DNA from 3 places in the Bacillus sp. P4_D3 genome. Region 2 is predicted to be linked to each of the others. Evidence: riboswitches for the same ligand, from Rfam matches in the RefSeq annotation. Region 2 holds a riboswitch; each other region holds the start of a gene.

Region 1 (5,250 bases), on a different contig from region 2:
ACTTTATGTATACGATGAAGAGTCTATTCGAGGAAAATGTCGTGCGTTTCATCGTGCTTTTAAAGAAAGTGGTTTCTCTTATCAAGTAGCATATGCTAGCAAGGCGTTCTTGTGCATGGAGATGTGCCGAGTAGCTCGTGAAGAAAATATGTCTTTAGACGTTGTCTCTGGAGGAGAATTATATACTGCACTCCAAGCAGGATTTCCGGCTTCGCGCATTCATTTTCACGGAAATAATAAAACAGAAGAAGAAATGATTATGGCTCTTCAGGCAAATATTGGTTGTTTTGTGGTAGATAATTTCTTAGAATTAGAAATTTTACATGATTTAGCAGTGCAACATGGGAAATTTGTGAACATATTAATCCGTGTAACGCCCGGAGTAGAGGCACATACACACGAATATATAACAACAGGTCAAGAGGATTCGAAGTTTGGATTTGGTGTTTCAAATGGTCAAGCGATGCAAGCAATTGAGCTAGCTTTGCAAAAATCAAATTATAATGTGCTAGGAATTCACTCGCACATCGGATCACAAATATTCGAAACGGCTGGTTTTGTTCGAGCAATTGAAGTACTACGTCAATTTTTAGAAGAAGTGAGAGAGCGAACAAACTATGTGGTGAAAGTATTAAATGTCGGCGGAGGTTTCGGTATACGTTATACGGAGTCTGATACACCGTTAACACTTGAAACGTATGTGCACGCTGTAACAAGTACGGTGAGAGAGCAGTTTACAGTATGTGAATACCCGCTTCCAGAAATATGGATTGAACCAGGTCGTAGTATTGTAGGTGATGCGGGAACAACAATTTATACAGTCGGAGCGGTGAAAGAGATTCCAGGCATAAGAAAATATGTTTCAGTCGATGGTGGGATGACAGATAATTTAAGGCCGGCTCTATATGGAGCACGTTATGAGGCGATGTTGGCGAATCGAGGGAATGATGAAAATGAGGAACTTGTTTCGATTGCTGGGAAATGTTGTGAAAGTGGAGATATGCTGATTTGGGATATTAATCTTCCTAAAGTTGCTTCTTCTGATTTACTAGCGATTTCTTGTACAGGGGCATATGGGTACTCGATGGCTAATAATTATAATCGTATTCGTAGACCGGCTGTAGTCTTTGCAAAGGGCGGAACATCACAAATTGTTGTAGAACGTGAAACATATGAAAATATTATTGGGAACGATCGCATACGTATTAAAGAACTTGTTTAAATATGAAAAAAGGAGTTGTTCAGGATGGGCAATTCCTTTTTTATAAAATAATTAAAATATATCGGAAAACTAGGATTGAAAAAATTCAGAATTATGATAAAATACAAATACAAAGCTTATCAAGAGAAGCTGAGGGAACTGGCCCTACGAAGCTCGGCAACCTGCTTATAGAAAGCAAGGTGCTAAATCCAGCAAAATGGAATCCATTTTGAAAGATAAGGTAAAATATATTACCGAACAGTCTTTTCGAAATGGGAAAGCTTTTTTTTATGAATAAAAAGGGGGGCTGTTTGCGTGAGCGTACGGGAACATTTTGATGAAGTGTCCGAAAAAATTCAAACGATGCTTGCTGATATGAAATATGGTTCAATTACAATTGTGGTGCAAGATGGAAAAGTGATTCAATTAGAGAAAAGTGAAAAGGTCCGTTTAAAGTAAAAAGCGCTGACTAGAAAAACTAGAGGCGGTTTTAATCTATTTTATAGATTAAAACCGTCTTTTTGCTTTTACAGGGGGAAAAAACATGTTGACGTATGAAACGTGGGAAGAAAATGGTATTTCATTTTCAGAAGAAGATGAAACGAAAGGCGCGCTATCAGTATTAAGTTGGGCTTATAAAGAATATAAAGGTGAAATTGTATATGCATGTAGCTTTGGAGTGGAAGGGATGGTTTTATTGCATCTTATAAACCAAGTAAATCCATCTGCTAAAGTTGTATTTTTAGATACAAATGTTCACTTTCAAGAAACGTACGAATTAATTAAAAAGGTACGAGAGAGATTTCCTTCATTAAATATTATAGAAAAACAGCCAGCACTTACACTTGAAGAACAGGCGAAGCTTCATGGAGAAAAATTATGGGAAAGTAATCCGAATCTCTGTTGTAAGATCAGAAAAATTTTGCCGCTAGAAAAATCATTAGCAGCCGAAAAAGCGTGGATATCAGGCCTTAGAAGGGAACAATCAGAAACGCGTAAGCATACAAAATTTGTGAATCAAGATCATCGTTTTCGGTCTATTAAAATTTGTCCGCTCATTCATTGGACTTGGAAAGAAGTTTGGCGATATGTATACAAACATAGTTTGCCGTATAATCCGCTACATGATGTTGGCTATCCAAGTATTGGGTGTGAAAAATGTACATTGCCTGTAGGAGATGGTGGCGACTCAAGAGATGGAAGATGGGCTGGGAAAATGAAGACAGAATGCGGACTTCATTTTCAATAAGATAAATCTTGAAATAAAGCTAAGAGGGGATATAAAAAGATGAGTACAACAAATAAATTAGTAAACCGTATTGATGAAACATATGACATATCGAATATTGTAAAAGAAATTGAGCTAGACAAAATTGCGCTTAGTGATTTAGAACTTCTGGCGATAGGGGGATATAGTCCACTTACAGGATTTTTAGGGAAGAGAGATTATGACTCAGTTGTAGAAACACTGCGCTTAGTAAACGGTAGTGTTTGGAGTATACCGATTGCATTACCAGTAACAGAAGAAGAAGCGGATAGATTGAAAATTGGAGAAGAAGTAAACCTGGTTAAAGATGGAACTGTATATGGTGTTATTCAAATAGAAGATATTTTTGTACCGGATAAAGAAAAAGAAGCGTTACTCGTGTATAAAACGACGGATGAGGCTCATCCAGGTGTGAAAAAATTGTACGATCGACCGAACGTTTACGTTGGAGGAGCTATTATTCTAATACAACGCTCTGAAAATAATCAGTTTGCTTCTTATTATTTAGATCCAATCGAAACAAGAGAAGAATTTAAAAAACGGGGATGGAAAACAGTAGTTGGTTTCCAAACACGCAATCCTGTACATCGTGCACATGAATATATTCAAAAATCTGCACTTGAAATTGTAGATGGTCTCTTTTTAAACCCGCTCGTTGGTGAAACGAAATCAGATGATATTCCAGCTGATGTAAGGATGGAAAGTTATGAAGTATTACTGCAAAATTATTATCCAAAAGATCGCGTTTTTTTAGGGGTATTTCCCGCAGCGATGCGTTATGCAGGACCACGTGAAGCGATATTTCATGCGCTTGTAAGAAAAAATTTCGGCTGTACACATTTTATTGTAGGGCGGGATCACGCTGGAGTGGGAAATTATTACGGAACATATGAAGCGCAGGAAATCTTTACTGACTTTACGGTGGAAGAGTTAGGAATTACGCCGCTATTTTTTGAACATAGTTTTTATTGCGTTAAATGTGAGGCGATGGCTTCGACAAAAACGTGCCCACACGAGAAAGCGGACCATGTTATTTTGTCAGGTACGAAAGTAAGAGAAATGTTACGAAATGGAGAGATTCCACCAAGTGCATTTAGCCGTAAAGAAGTAGTGGAAGTGTTAATTAAAGGTTTGAAGAAAGAAGCAGTAACAGAATAGGGAGAGAACGAGATGGATACAAATATTACTTGGCATGCAGCGTCTGTTTCAAAGGAAGAGAGAAGAGTGAAGAATGGTCATCATAGTTTTGTAATTTGGTTTACAGGCTTATCAGCTTCGGGTAAATCAACAGTAGCAAATGCGGTGGCTCGGAAACTATTTGAAAACAATATCGGAAACTATGTATTAGATGGGGATAACATTCGTCACGGTTTAAATAAGGATTTAGGTTTTTCTGAAAGTGAACGTATGGAAAATATAAGGCGTATTGGTGAAGTGGCGAAGTTGTTTGTAGATGAAGGAACAGTTGTCCTTACAGCGTTTATTTCACCATATCGAGTAGATCGTAAACAAGTTAGAGACCTTTTGGCAGCAAATGAATTTATTGAAGTCTTTGTGAAGTGTCCGATTGAAGAATGTGAGAAACGTGATCCGAAAGGACTTTATAAAAAAGCGAGACAAGGTGATATTAAGCAGTTTACGGGCATTGATTCACCGTATGAGGAACCAGAACGAGAAGAATTAATTGTAGAAACGCACAAGTATTCTATTGAAGAATGTGCAGAACAAATTGTGAAGTACTTACAAGAGCGTAGTTTCATATAGGGGGATAAAAGATGAGTTATGAAAAAGTGTGGGCTAATACTGAAAAATTAAATCAAACAGAGAAAAAGAAATTAGAGAAAGACGGATTAGAAATCTTTAATGATATTCCTTACTATGCGGAGAATGGATTTGAATCTATTCCGAAAGAAGAGTGGGACGCCTTTAAATGGGCGGGATTGTATTTGCAACGACCGAAAGAAGCGGGCTATTTTATGATGCGTGTCAATATTCCTTCTGGGATTATTACAAATGCGCAGGCAGAGGTGCTAGCTTCCATCGCTGAAGATTATGGGCGTGATGTGTTAGATATTACGACAAGACAGGCGATTCAGTTTCATTGGTTAGAAATTGGGCAAATTCCGGATATTTTTAAAAGGTTAGCGAGAGTTGGTTTATCTTCAGCGGGGGCATGCGGTGATATTACGCGTAATATTACAGGTAATCCACTTGCTGGAATTGATGCGAATGAACTATTTGATACAACATCGATTGTTAAAGAAATATACGATTACTTCCAACATAATGAAGAGTTTTCTAATCTACCACGTAAATTTAAAATGTCTATTAGTTCTAACATTTATAATTCAGCAAATGCAGAGATTAACTGTGTGGCATTTACACCTGCTACGAAAGAAATAGATGGTGAGAAAAAAGTTGGTTTTCACATAAAAGTAGGCGGAGGCTTATCAGCTCGTCCGTACTTAGCGGAAGAATTAGATGTATTCGTTTTACCAGAAGAAGTGAAGGCAGTATCGATTGCAATTGCTACTATATTCCGTGATTTTGGATATCGTGAAAAACGCCACTTAGCACGCTTGAAATTTCTTGTCGCTGACTGGGGCGCTGAGAAATTTCAAGAGAAATTAGTAGAATACACAGGCCTATTGCAAAGTAAAGGGGAAAGTGCTCTCAAAGGCTGGAATGCAGGATACTTTTATGGTGTTCAAGATCAAAAACAAGAAGGATTAAAGTATGTCGGCTTTAATGTACCAGTAGGACGTTTACATGCAGAGGAAAT
Region 2 (5,250 bases):
CCTTCAGCTTTTATCCCTACATCATATGCCATCGTTACATGTTCTTCATTTTTAAAAGCTTCATTCGCTTTCTTGAAAACATCCTTCGCTGCTAATTCCTTTTCTTTCTGCATGGCTTCTTTTTTCGGTTCATCCGTCTTTGTTGTTTTCTCATTACTACACCCTGCACCTAAAATAACTGCAAGGACTAAACTAGAGGTTAAAATAAGTTTTTTCATAATTCTCCCTCCTTTCCAAAAGGGTATCATCTATTTTCCTTTTAAATCTATATAATTTTTAATATTTCTATTTAACTTTATTTCTCGAATAACAACATGTTTAAAGAAATACTTAAATATGTTGTAAATAAAAACAACTAAATTCAGGAGGTCATTATGAAAGCAATTATTTGCACAAAGTATGGGCCGCCTAATGTTCTCAAACTTCAAGATTTAGAGAAACCTACTCCAAAAAAGAATGAGGTATTAGTTAAAATTCACGCAACAAGTGTAACAACTGGAGATTGTAGAATGCGCGGCTTTAATAGCCCCCTTTTATTTTGGATTCCTATGCGGATTATATTAGGTTTTAAAAAACCAAGAAAACCTATACTCGGCGTGGAGCTATCTGGTGAAATCGAAGAAATAGGAACAGATGTAACTCAATTTGAAAAAGGAGACCAAGTTTTCGCATTAACAGAGCTTAATGTCGGTGGTTATGCAGAATATACATGTGTACATGAAAGCGGATTGATATCATTAAAACCTACCAATGTGACGTATGAAGAAGCTGCCGTTATTCCTTTTGGCGGAACTTCAGCATTACACTTCCTGAGAAAAGGACGTATAAGAAAAGGGCAACAAGTACTTATATATGGCGCATCTGGTTCAGTAGGAACAGCTGCCGTACAACTTGCTAAATATTTTGGCGCGACCGTTACAGCTGTTTGTAGTAATTCAAATTTTGAACTAGTGCAATCTTTAGGAGCTAATCACGTAATTGATTATACGAAAGAAGATTTTACAAAGCGGGCTGAACGCTACGATATTATATTTGATGCAGTTGGAAAAATTAAAAAATCCCATTGTAAGAAAGCATTAACCGCTAACGGTAAATACGTGTCGGTCAATGGAACGATGGCAAAAGTGAGCAAAGAAGATATGCTTCTACTAAAAATGCTAACGGAAGAAGAAAAATTAAAGCCAGTTATTGATAAAACTTACCCGTTAGAAGAAATTTCAAAGGCTCATACGTACGTAGAGACCGGACATAAAAAAGGTAATGTTTCTATTACCTTAAAATAAAATATATTCAGAAAATAACATTGACAATTCTTTTTGTAAGATTTACTATTAGTACCATATTTAAAAACTACATACACATACTCTTATCAAGAGTGGCGGAGGGACTGGCCCGATGATGCCCGGCAACCGAGCTTATAAAGTATAAGCTAAGGTGCTAATTCCTGCAGAACGATTTTCGTTTTGGAAGATAAGAGAGGAACCTATTTCGTCTATTCGGCACCTCTCTTATTTTTGAGAGGTGCTTTTTATTTTGGAACGTATATTAAGGGGGAATTATAGATGAAAAAGGTATTAGTAAGTATTGTAAGTGGAGCTGTATTGTTGTTAGGCGCATGCGGTGCTACTTCTGATAAAGAGGTAAAAGCATTAGATGAGAAAAAGATTACCGTTGGTGTAACAGGTGGACCGCATGAACAAATTTTTGAAAAGGTGAAAGAAGTTGCAGCAAAAGATGGCCTCCAAATCGATGTAAAGGTATTTAATGATTATGTAGCACCAAACGTATCTTTAGATGAAAAAAGCCTCGATGTAAATAGCTACCAAACTAAATCTTATTTAGACGTATTTAAAACTGAACGTAATATGAAATTAACTGAAGTATTTTCCACAGTAACATTCCCTATGGGTATATACTCTAAAAACTTAAAAGATATAAAAGAATTAAAAGAGGGCGACGCAATTGCTGTCCCAAATGATCCAACAAATGAGCTTCGTGCTTTAAAGCTATTTGAAAAAGCAGGGGTTTTAAAAGTGGATCCAAAAGCTACAGAAAAAGCGACTGCAAAAGATGTAATTGAAAATCCGAAAAATTTAAAGATTGTTGAATTAGAGGCATCTCAATTACCAACGCAGCTAGGTGAAGTGAAGGCAGCTGCGATTAATACAAACTTTGCATTAGGTGCAAAATTAAGTCCAGCAAAAGATTCGATTTTCCGCGAAGGAAAAGATTCACCATATGTGAACTGGGTCGTTGTTCGTACTGAAAATAAAGATGATGCAGTTATAAATAAGTTAAAGAAAGCTTATCAATCTAAAGAAGTAAAAGATTTCATTGAGAAAAAATTCGATGGTTCTATTTTACCGTCTTGGTAGGAGCTGACTATAATGATTGAATTAAAAAACGTCTCCAAAGTATTTACAACAAAAAAAGGGAATGTTGAGGCCCTTAAACCAACTTCCCTTAAAGTAAAAAAGGGCGAAGTATTTGGAATCATCGGATATAGCGGCGCTGGTAAAAGTACATTAATTCGCTGTGTAAATTTATTAGAAAAACCAACGACAGGAAATATCATTGTAAACGAACAAGATTTAACAACCTTATCGACAAAAGAACTCGCAAAAGCGAGACAAAAGATCGGCATGATTTTTCAAGGATTCAATTTACTTAAAACCGTTACCGTTTATGAAAACATCGCACTACCCTTACGTCTATCTGGTCTTCCCAAAAATGAAATTGAAAAAAGGGTAGAAAAGTATTTACGTATTGTTGATCTTTTCAATAGAAAAGATGCCTATCCAAGTGAACTTTCTGGTGGTCAAAAACAGCGTGTAGCGATCGCTCGCGCACTATCTCATGAGCCTGAAGTTTTATTAAGTGATGAAGCAACGAGCGCATTAGATCCGGAAACGACCGATTCTATTCTTGATTTATTATTAAAGATCAACGAAGAAATCGGAATTACGATTTTGCTAATTACACACGAAATGAATGTCATCCAGCGTATTTGTGACCAAGTTGCTGTAATGGAACATGGATCTGTCGTTGAAAGTGGAACAGTGAAGGACATTTTTACAAACCCACAACATGTAACAACGAAGAAATTTGTAAATAGCGCATTTGCAGCTAAAATTCCAGAAGAGGTACAGAAAGAGCTACAAAGTACTGGAGAAATCGTAACACTTTCATTTATAGGAACCGCTTCAGGAGAACCCGCGTTAGCTATCGCTACAAAACGTTTCCACGTATATCCTAATATTTTATCAGGCAATATTACGCAGTTAAAACATGAGGCATATGGGAAACTGGTCGTTCATATGCAAGGTGAAAAAAGTGAAGTACACCGTGCCTTATCATTTTTACAAGAACAAGGAATTATCGTAGAAGGAGGTAGAACAGATTATGGGAAACAAGTCCTTTTTGGATGAGTGGGGTAACGTAATATGGGAAGCAACAATTCAAACATTTCAAATGACATCTATTTCACTACTTATATCTATCCTTATTGCATTACCACTCGGTGTCACACTTGTTTTAACGAGACCTGGTGGACAGCGAGAAAATAAAATTATCTATCCTATTCTTAATACAGTTATTAATATCATTCGTTCTCTTCCATTTATCATTCTATTATTCTTCATTTTACCTTTTACAAAGTTTCTAATGGGAACGTCCATTGGCGTGCAAGGTGTTATCGTACCACTTGTTGTCTTCACAGCCCCTTATATTGCACGTTTAATGGAGACAGCTTTACTAGAAGTAGATCGTGGTGTTATTGAAGCATATCAAGCGATGGGAGTTTCTACTATTAAAATCATTTGGCACGTCATGGTTAAAGAAGCTCGTCCATCTCTCGTACTTGGATTAACAATCGCAACGATTGGCTTAATCGGTGCAACAGCAATGGCTGGACTTGTAGGTGCTGGAGGCCTTGGTGATCTCGCATATCGATTCGGTCATTTACGTTACGAACCTGAAGTAATGTATGCAACAGTCTTTATTTTAATCATTCTTGTTCAAGGATTACAGTCATTAGGGAATGGTATAGCACGAAGATTGAAGAAAGATTAAAAAGAAGGTATCTCACTGAAATGAGATACCTTCTTTTTATTTATAAATTTATCTCTTAAATCCACCTTCTGAATGAATAACCTGCCCTGTAATCCATCCGGCTTCTTCGCTCACTAAAAACTTAATAAGCCTTGCTGCATCTTTCGGTTCGCCTATTCTACCAAAAGGAAACATCGGTTTTAATCCTTGCTTTATCTCTTCTGTCATCCATCCTGTATTAGTTGGACCTGGATTAATTGCATTCACTGTTATCCCTAGATGGGCCACTTCTGCTGACAACGTACTAGTGAGCGCATCGATAGCTCCCTTCGTTGTTGCATACGCTAATTCTCCAGCCATAGGCCCTTTAAATTGCCCCGAAGTAATATTAACAATTCTACCGCCGGATTTTTTATCAAATCCTTGAGCAAACTTACTACTTAATAATGTAGTGCCGCGAACATTTACCATATAATGTTTATCTAACTCTTCAGCAGTTAAATTGGAGAAATCATTATTCGTAGAGTACGCTGCATTATTAATTAATATATCAGGGTACCCCATTTGTTCAGTAACTTTATTTATAAGTTGTTCCGGCGCATCATTCCGAGTTAAATCTAACTCCATACTTGATACTTCAACACCGTTCTTTATCAGCTCTTCTTTTAATTGTATTTGTTCATTTTGATCAACGCCCCAAGGCATCTCTTTATCATAATTCGTCCAATACGTAAAAAATATATCGTATCCTGCTTCAGCTAATTCTTTACAAATCGCTGCCCCAATACCATCTAGACGACTAACACCTGTAACAACTGCTACTTTATTTTTTAATTGATTCATTATATACTCCTCCAAATTAAAGGACGCATATTTTATATGAGAGATATAAATTTCCCGACATAGGTATCTATCCTTACAAAAGGGATGTACAAGCCAAATATGCAGTCCTTGAATGATTTATAGACAGTTAAATAAACCCTCGCTAATGAGAGAGAAAAATTCATCTATCCAACTTCTAATCATTACAAGTTCATCCACATATCGAGTCTTTGCCCCCTCTCCATATATCTCTATTATTAGTCTACCAAAATAGATGAAATGTTACAAAAAATAAAACAATTACTCACAACCTATCTTCGTTCACATTTCCTCCATTGTGAATTTATTCACAATGGATATATAATAAACATGTAAATA
Region 3 (5,250 bases), on a different contig from region 2:
CCCGAAATCAACAATAAAGGATCCACGATTATCGAGTTTACTAAGTAATAAGTAAACGGAAAAACCGGCAAAAGTGGTAGCTAAATATACAATTGCTTTTTTTCCTTTCGAAAATTCATTAATTTGTTCACCCTCATTTTCATTCGGAGCTAAGTAACCGAATAATGGTGCATTAAAAATGACACTTAAAGTAGCACCAATTCCAACCTCTGTTAGTTCATTCATTCCCTTTAAAGCAAATTTAAAGCGATCTCCTACCCATGTACAAAGTCCACCGATAATTCCAACAAGTGCAGCTTCTGGTCCTAAGCTAGCTCCAAATATTAAAACGATAAGCGCAGTTAAAGTAGCTTTATGTACAAAACTGTATTCAATTCTACCTGTTTTTTTATATTCAGCCATCACTTCCGGCATAAGACGTGGATATGTACCGAAGTATTTTTGTGTTAAACCAACGAGGATACCACCGATGATTGTTACACAAATGGTGTAATAAGGAGGAGAAGAGAAAATAGTAGGTAAGTATCCCCAAATAAAGTGAATTCCGATATTTATTGTAACTAAAAATAACCAGACTGTAGCTCCTACTATAGCGCCTAAAAGAATGCCATATAGGACGAGTATATAGTGCATGTCCTTTTTATTTGTCATGTTGTACCTCCGTTATGTAAGTTTTAATGTAGAAAGGATTAAATATGCTAGTGTGAAATGAATTGAATATATATAGTATCTTTTTGAGGGGTTGGCTTATTCAATATATTAGGGTCTCATAAAAATTTGAAACCAACGCGGTTAAACCACTTATTTAATTCTATATAGTGATCGGAGTTTTTAAAAGGTCTTTTTCAAATGAATATGGAATATATTTCTTTTGTTGTTTAAATTAAATTACTTATATTTAATTTAGAACATTCAGAAAAACCATTTGACATTAGGAAATTATTGCTATAAAATCAACGGTAATTGCATAGTCTTATCAAGAAAAGGTGGAGGGACAGGCCCGATGAAACCTTGGCAACAGCCGTATAACGGAATTGTGCCAAATCCTGCAGGTAATAATCCTGAGAGATAAGAAAGAGCCTTAGAGCGTGTCTTCAAACTGCTCCTTTCTTGTTTTCAGGAAAGGAGCAGTTTTTTATTTTGCATTAAAAGAAAGGAGAATGAGAGATGGGAGAATCATGGGGGAAAGGAACGATTTGTGTGCAAGGTGGCTATACGCCAAAAAATGGTGAGCCGCGTGTTTTACCACTTTATCAAAGTACAACGTATAAATACGATACGTCAGATGATTTAGCAGCACTATTTAATTTAGAGGCAGAAGGATATATATATACGCGTATTGGAAATCCTACTCTAGCTGCATTTGAGCAGAAGTTATCAGATTTAGAAGGCGGTGTAGGGGCTGTTGCAACAGCTTCTGGGCAGGCAGCTATTATGCTTGCGGTTTTAAATATTTGCAGTAGTGGAGACCATTTACTTTGTTCTTCAACTGTTTACGGAGGAACGTTTAATTTATTTGGAGTGAGTTTGCGCAAGCTTGGCATTGATGTTACGTTCTTTAATCCTAATTTAACAGCAGATGAAATTGCGGCACTTGCTAATGATAAGACAAAACTTGTTTATGCAGAATCGTTAGGAAATCCAGCAATGAACGTTTTGAATTTCAAAGAACTTTCAGCGGCAGCAAAAGAATTAGAAGTACCTTTTATCGTTGATAATACATTAGCGACGCCTTATTTATGCCAGGCGTTTGAACATGGGGCAAATATCATTGTCCATTCTACAACGAAATATATTGATGGCCATGCAAGCTCTCTAGGTGGCATTGTAATAGACGGGGGGAATTTCGATTGGACAAATGGAAAATACCCTGAGCTTGTCGAACCTGATCCGAGTTATCACGGTGTAAGCTATGTTCAAAATTTTGGAGCAGCAGCGTATATTGTGAAAACACGCGTTCAGTTATTAAGAGACTACGGAAACTGTATGAGCCCATTCAATGCATATATTAGCAACATTGGCCTGGAAACATTGCATTTACGAATGGAGCGTCATAGTGAAAATGCTCTCGAAGTTGCTAAGTGGCTTGCTAATCATGATCGCATTGAATGGGTGAATTATCCAGGGTTAGATAGTAATGAAAATTACTCGTTAGCACAAAAGTATTTGAAAAAAGGAGCTAGTGGAGTTTTAACATTTGGTATTAAGGGTGGATTAGAAGCAGCAAAAGAATTTATCGCAAATGTAAAACTCGCAACTCTTGTAACGCATGTAGCTGATGCAAGAACTTGTGTAATACATCCCGCTAGTACGACGCACAGACAATTAAGCGCAGAAAATCAGCGTTTAGCTGGCGTTATATCTGATTTAATCCGTTTATCGGTCGGTATAGAAGATGTTTCTGATATTATTGCAGATTTAGAAGCAGCGCTAGTCGGAGGCAAACAACATGCCGATCATAATTGATAAAGATTTACCAGCTCGCAAAGTATTGCAGAAGGAAAATATTTTTGTAATGACGAAGGAGCGAGCAGTAACACAAGATATACGTGCTTTGAAAATTGCTATATTAAATTTAATGCCTACAAAGCAAGAAACAGAGGCGCAATTACTTCGTTTAATTGGAAATACACCGTTGCAATTAGATGTTCATTTACTTCATATGGAATCGCATCTGTCTCGCAATGTAGCACAGGACCATTTAACGAGCTTCTATAAAACATTCCGTGATATTGAGAATGAAAAATTTGATGGACTCATTATTACAGGAGCACCAGTTGAAACTCTTTCTTTTGAAGAAGTAGATTATTGGGAAGAGCTTGGACGTATTATGGAGTATTCAAAAACAAATGTAACATCTACGCTTCATATTTGCTGGGGGGCACAAGCTGGTTTGTATTATCACTATGGTGTGCCGAAGTATCCTCTTGCGGAAAAAATGTTTGGTGTATTTGAACATGAGGTTCGCGAGCAACATGTGAAATTGTTACAAGGGTTTGATGAAGTGTTTTTTGCTCCGCATTCTCGTCATACAGAAGTACGAGAGAGTGATATTGAAAAAGTGAAAGAATTAACGTTATTAGCCAATTCTGAAGAAGCGGGTGTTCATCTTGTTATTGGGCAAGAGGGAAGGCAAGTTTTCGCACTCGGACACAGTGAATATAGTTGTGATACGTTAAAGGAAGAATACGAACGGGACTGCCAAAAAGGGTTAAATATTGATGTGCCAAAAAATTATTTTAAACATAATAATCCAGATGAGAAGTCACTTGTTAGGTGGAGGAGTCATGGGAATTTATTATTCTCTAATTGGCTGAATTATTACGTGTATCAAGAAACCCCTTATATATTGTAAATAATGATTGTGTAACACGTGGTAGCGTTTTATTTGTAAAGATTAAGCCTTATTTTTCCGAATGTTCAAAATACATTGTTTTTCAGATTTTTTGTCTATATAATGGCATCTAAACACAATTTTTGAGGGGTGGACAGTATTATGAAAGAAATTCAAGTGGGCTTATTAGGTCTTGGGACAGTTGGTAGTGGTGTAGTTCGTATTATTACAGATCATCAAGAACGACTTATACATCAAGTCGGTTGTCCAGTGAAAGTAACGAAAGTGTTGGTGCAAAATATTGAGAAAGAGAGAGAGGTAGAGGTACCTTCTACTCTATTAACACAAGATGTGAATGAAATTTTAGATAATCCTAATATTGATGTTGTCATCGAAGTAATGGGCGGCATTGATGATGCGAAAGCATATATTTTACAAGCTTTAAAAGGCGGGAAGCACGTTGTGACTGCAAATAAAGATTTAATGGCGTTACACGGAGCGGAACTCTTAGCGGTAGCAAAAGATAACAAGGCTGATTTATTTTACGAAGCAAGTGTAGCTGGAGGGATTCCAATTTTACGAAGCATCGTAGAAGGACTTTCTTCAGATCTTATTACGAAAGTAATGGGAATTGTAAATGGAACGACAAATTTTATTTTGACGAAAATGTCAGACGAAGGGAGAGCATATAACGACGTGTTAAAAGAAGCTCAGCAGCTTGGATTTGCAGAAGCAGATCCAACATCAGACGTAGAAGGTTTAGATGCGGCAAGAAAAATGACGATTTTGGCTACTCTCGGTTTCTCTACAAATGTAGAGCTTGGAGATGTGAAGGTAAAAGGAATTACTTCTATTACAGCAGAAGATATTGAATATAGTAAGAGCTTAGGTTATACAATTAAATTAATTGGTCTTGCAAAGCGAGATGGCGAGAAATTAGAGGTTACAGTTGAGCCGACTTTACTTCCAAATGCACACCCTCTTGCGGCAGTGCAAAATGAATATAATGCTGTCTATGTGTATGGTGAAGCGGTAGGAGAAACGATGTTTTATGGTCCGGGAGCAGGAAGCTTACCGACAGCGACAGCTGTTGTTTCTGACCTAGTTGCTGTAATGCAAAATATTAGGCTAGGTGTAAACGGAAATAGTGCGGTATCCCCGCAGTATAAAAAGGTACTAAAAGAGTCAGATGAAATTATTGTGAAAAAGTTTTTAAGACTTCATGTGAAAGACGAAATTGGTGTATTTGCAAAAATTACATCATTGTTCTCTGAGCGCGGTGTTAGTTTTGAAAAGATTATTCAAATGCCACTTGAAGAGAAAGGGAAAGCAGAAATCGTAATTGTAACGCATCGTGCTTCTCTTGCGGATTATGAGTACATTCTACATACATTGCAATCGTATGAAGAAATAGATTGTGTGAAAGCAAACTATCGAATTGAAGGAGATGCTAAGTAGTATCTCTTCTAATAAAACGAAAAACCCTATTAAGCGGCTTGCTTAATAGGGTTTTTTCTATTTAAAATCTGCGTACCAAATTGAATAAAAGCTTGAATAATCCAACCTGTTGTAAAGGATAAGATAATTGTTCCAAAATAGATTGGCCCATCTAATAAGAAGCTTAATGTTAAAAATAAAAAAGCTAATGAAATTTCTGTTCTTCTAAATGTCCATTTCTTTTTCTCAGCAACAGTTAAAACGAAAGCCTCTTGAGGTGCCGCGCAAAGATTAGTAGAGACGTAAAGACCAATTCCGGCTCCGACGAATAGATTTCCGCAAATAAGTGTTATATATTTTGGAAGAGAGCGGATAGCGTCCATAATAGTCGTAATAGAACCAACCCAATCAACAAAAAGAGAAATAAGAATCATTGTGACAATTGTGCCGATTGTAATTTGTTTTTTGTCCCAAAAGAG

The links. A riboswitch is a leader RNA that binds a small molecule or an ion and turns the genes downstream of it on or off. The one in region 2 is predicted to bind S-adenosylmethionine.
Region 1: it holds a riboswitch for S-adenosylmethionine, as region 2 does, so the genes downstream of both, AC1DTM_RS11010 (YezD family protein) here and AC1DTM_RS04585 (MetQ/NlpA family ABC transporter substrate-binding protein) in region 2, are expected to answer to the same signal.
Region 3: it holds a riboswitch for S-adenosylmethionine, as region 2 does, so the genes downstream of both, AC1DTM_RS05040 (bifunctional O-acetylhomoserine aminocarboxypropyltransferase/cysteine synthase) here and AC1DTM_RS04585 (MetQ/NlpA family ABC transporter substrate-binding protein) in region 2, are expected to answer to the same signal.

Annotation. Positions count from the first base shown of each region.
Region 1 covers NZ_JBFUIN010000068.1:2,089-7,338, reverse strand. Annotated here, with positions in the region: gene lysA (diaminopimelate decarboxylase) at 1-1,222, shown strand, start outside; SAM riboswitch class I at 1,336-1,444, shown strand; gene AC1DTM_RS11010 (YezD family protein) at 1,517-1,660, shown strand; gene AC1DTM_RS11005 (phosphoadenylyl-sulfate reductase) at 1,746-2,450, shown strand; gene sat (sulfate adenylyltransferase) at 2,490-3,626, shown strand; gene cysC (adenylyl-sulfate kinase) at 3,639-4,232, shown strand; gene AC1DTM_RS10990 (nitrite/sulfite reductase) at 4,244-5,250, shown strand, end outside.
Region 2 covers NZ_JBFUIN010000013.1:28,837-34,086, forward strand. Annotated here, with positions in the region: gene AC1DTM_RS04575 (outer membrane protein assembly factor BamD) at 1-218, opposite strand, end outside; gene AC1DTM_RS04580 (NAD(P)-dependent alcohol dehydrogenase) at 375-1,283, shown strand; SAM riboswitch class I at 1,364-1,477, shown strand; gene AC1DTM_RS04585 (MetQ/NlpA family ABC transporter substrate-binding protein) at 1,563-2,375, shown strand; gene AC1DTM_RS04590 (methionine ABC transporter ATP-binding protein) at 2,388-3,428, shown strand; gene AC1DTM_RS04595 (methionine ABC transporter permease) at 3,403-4,071, shown strand; gene AC1DTM_RS04600 (SDR family oxidoreductase) at 4,120-4,893, opposite strand.
Region 3 covers NZ_JBFUIN010000015.1:25,328-30,577, forward strand. Annotated here, with positions in the region: gene AC1DTM_RS05035 (chloride channel protein) at 1-651, opposite strand, end outside; SAM riboswitch class I at 971-1,075, shown strand; gene AC1DTM_RS05040 (bifunctional O-acetylhomoserine aminocarboxypropyltransferase/cysteine synthase) at 1,168-2,466, shown strand; gene metA (homoserine O-acetyltransferase MetA) at 2,450-3,355, shown strand; gene AC1DTM_RS05050 (homoserine dehydrogenase) at 3,497-4,792, shown strand; gene AC1DTM_RS05055 (YczE/YyaS/YitT family protein) at 4,822-5,250, opposite strand, start outside.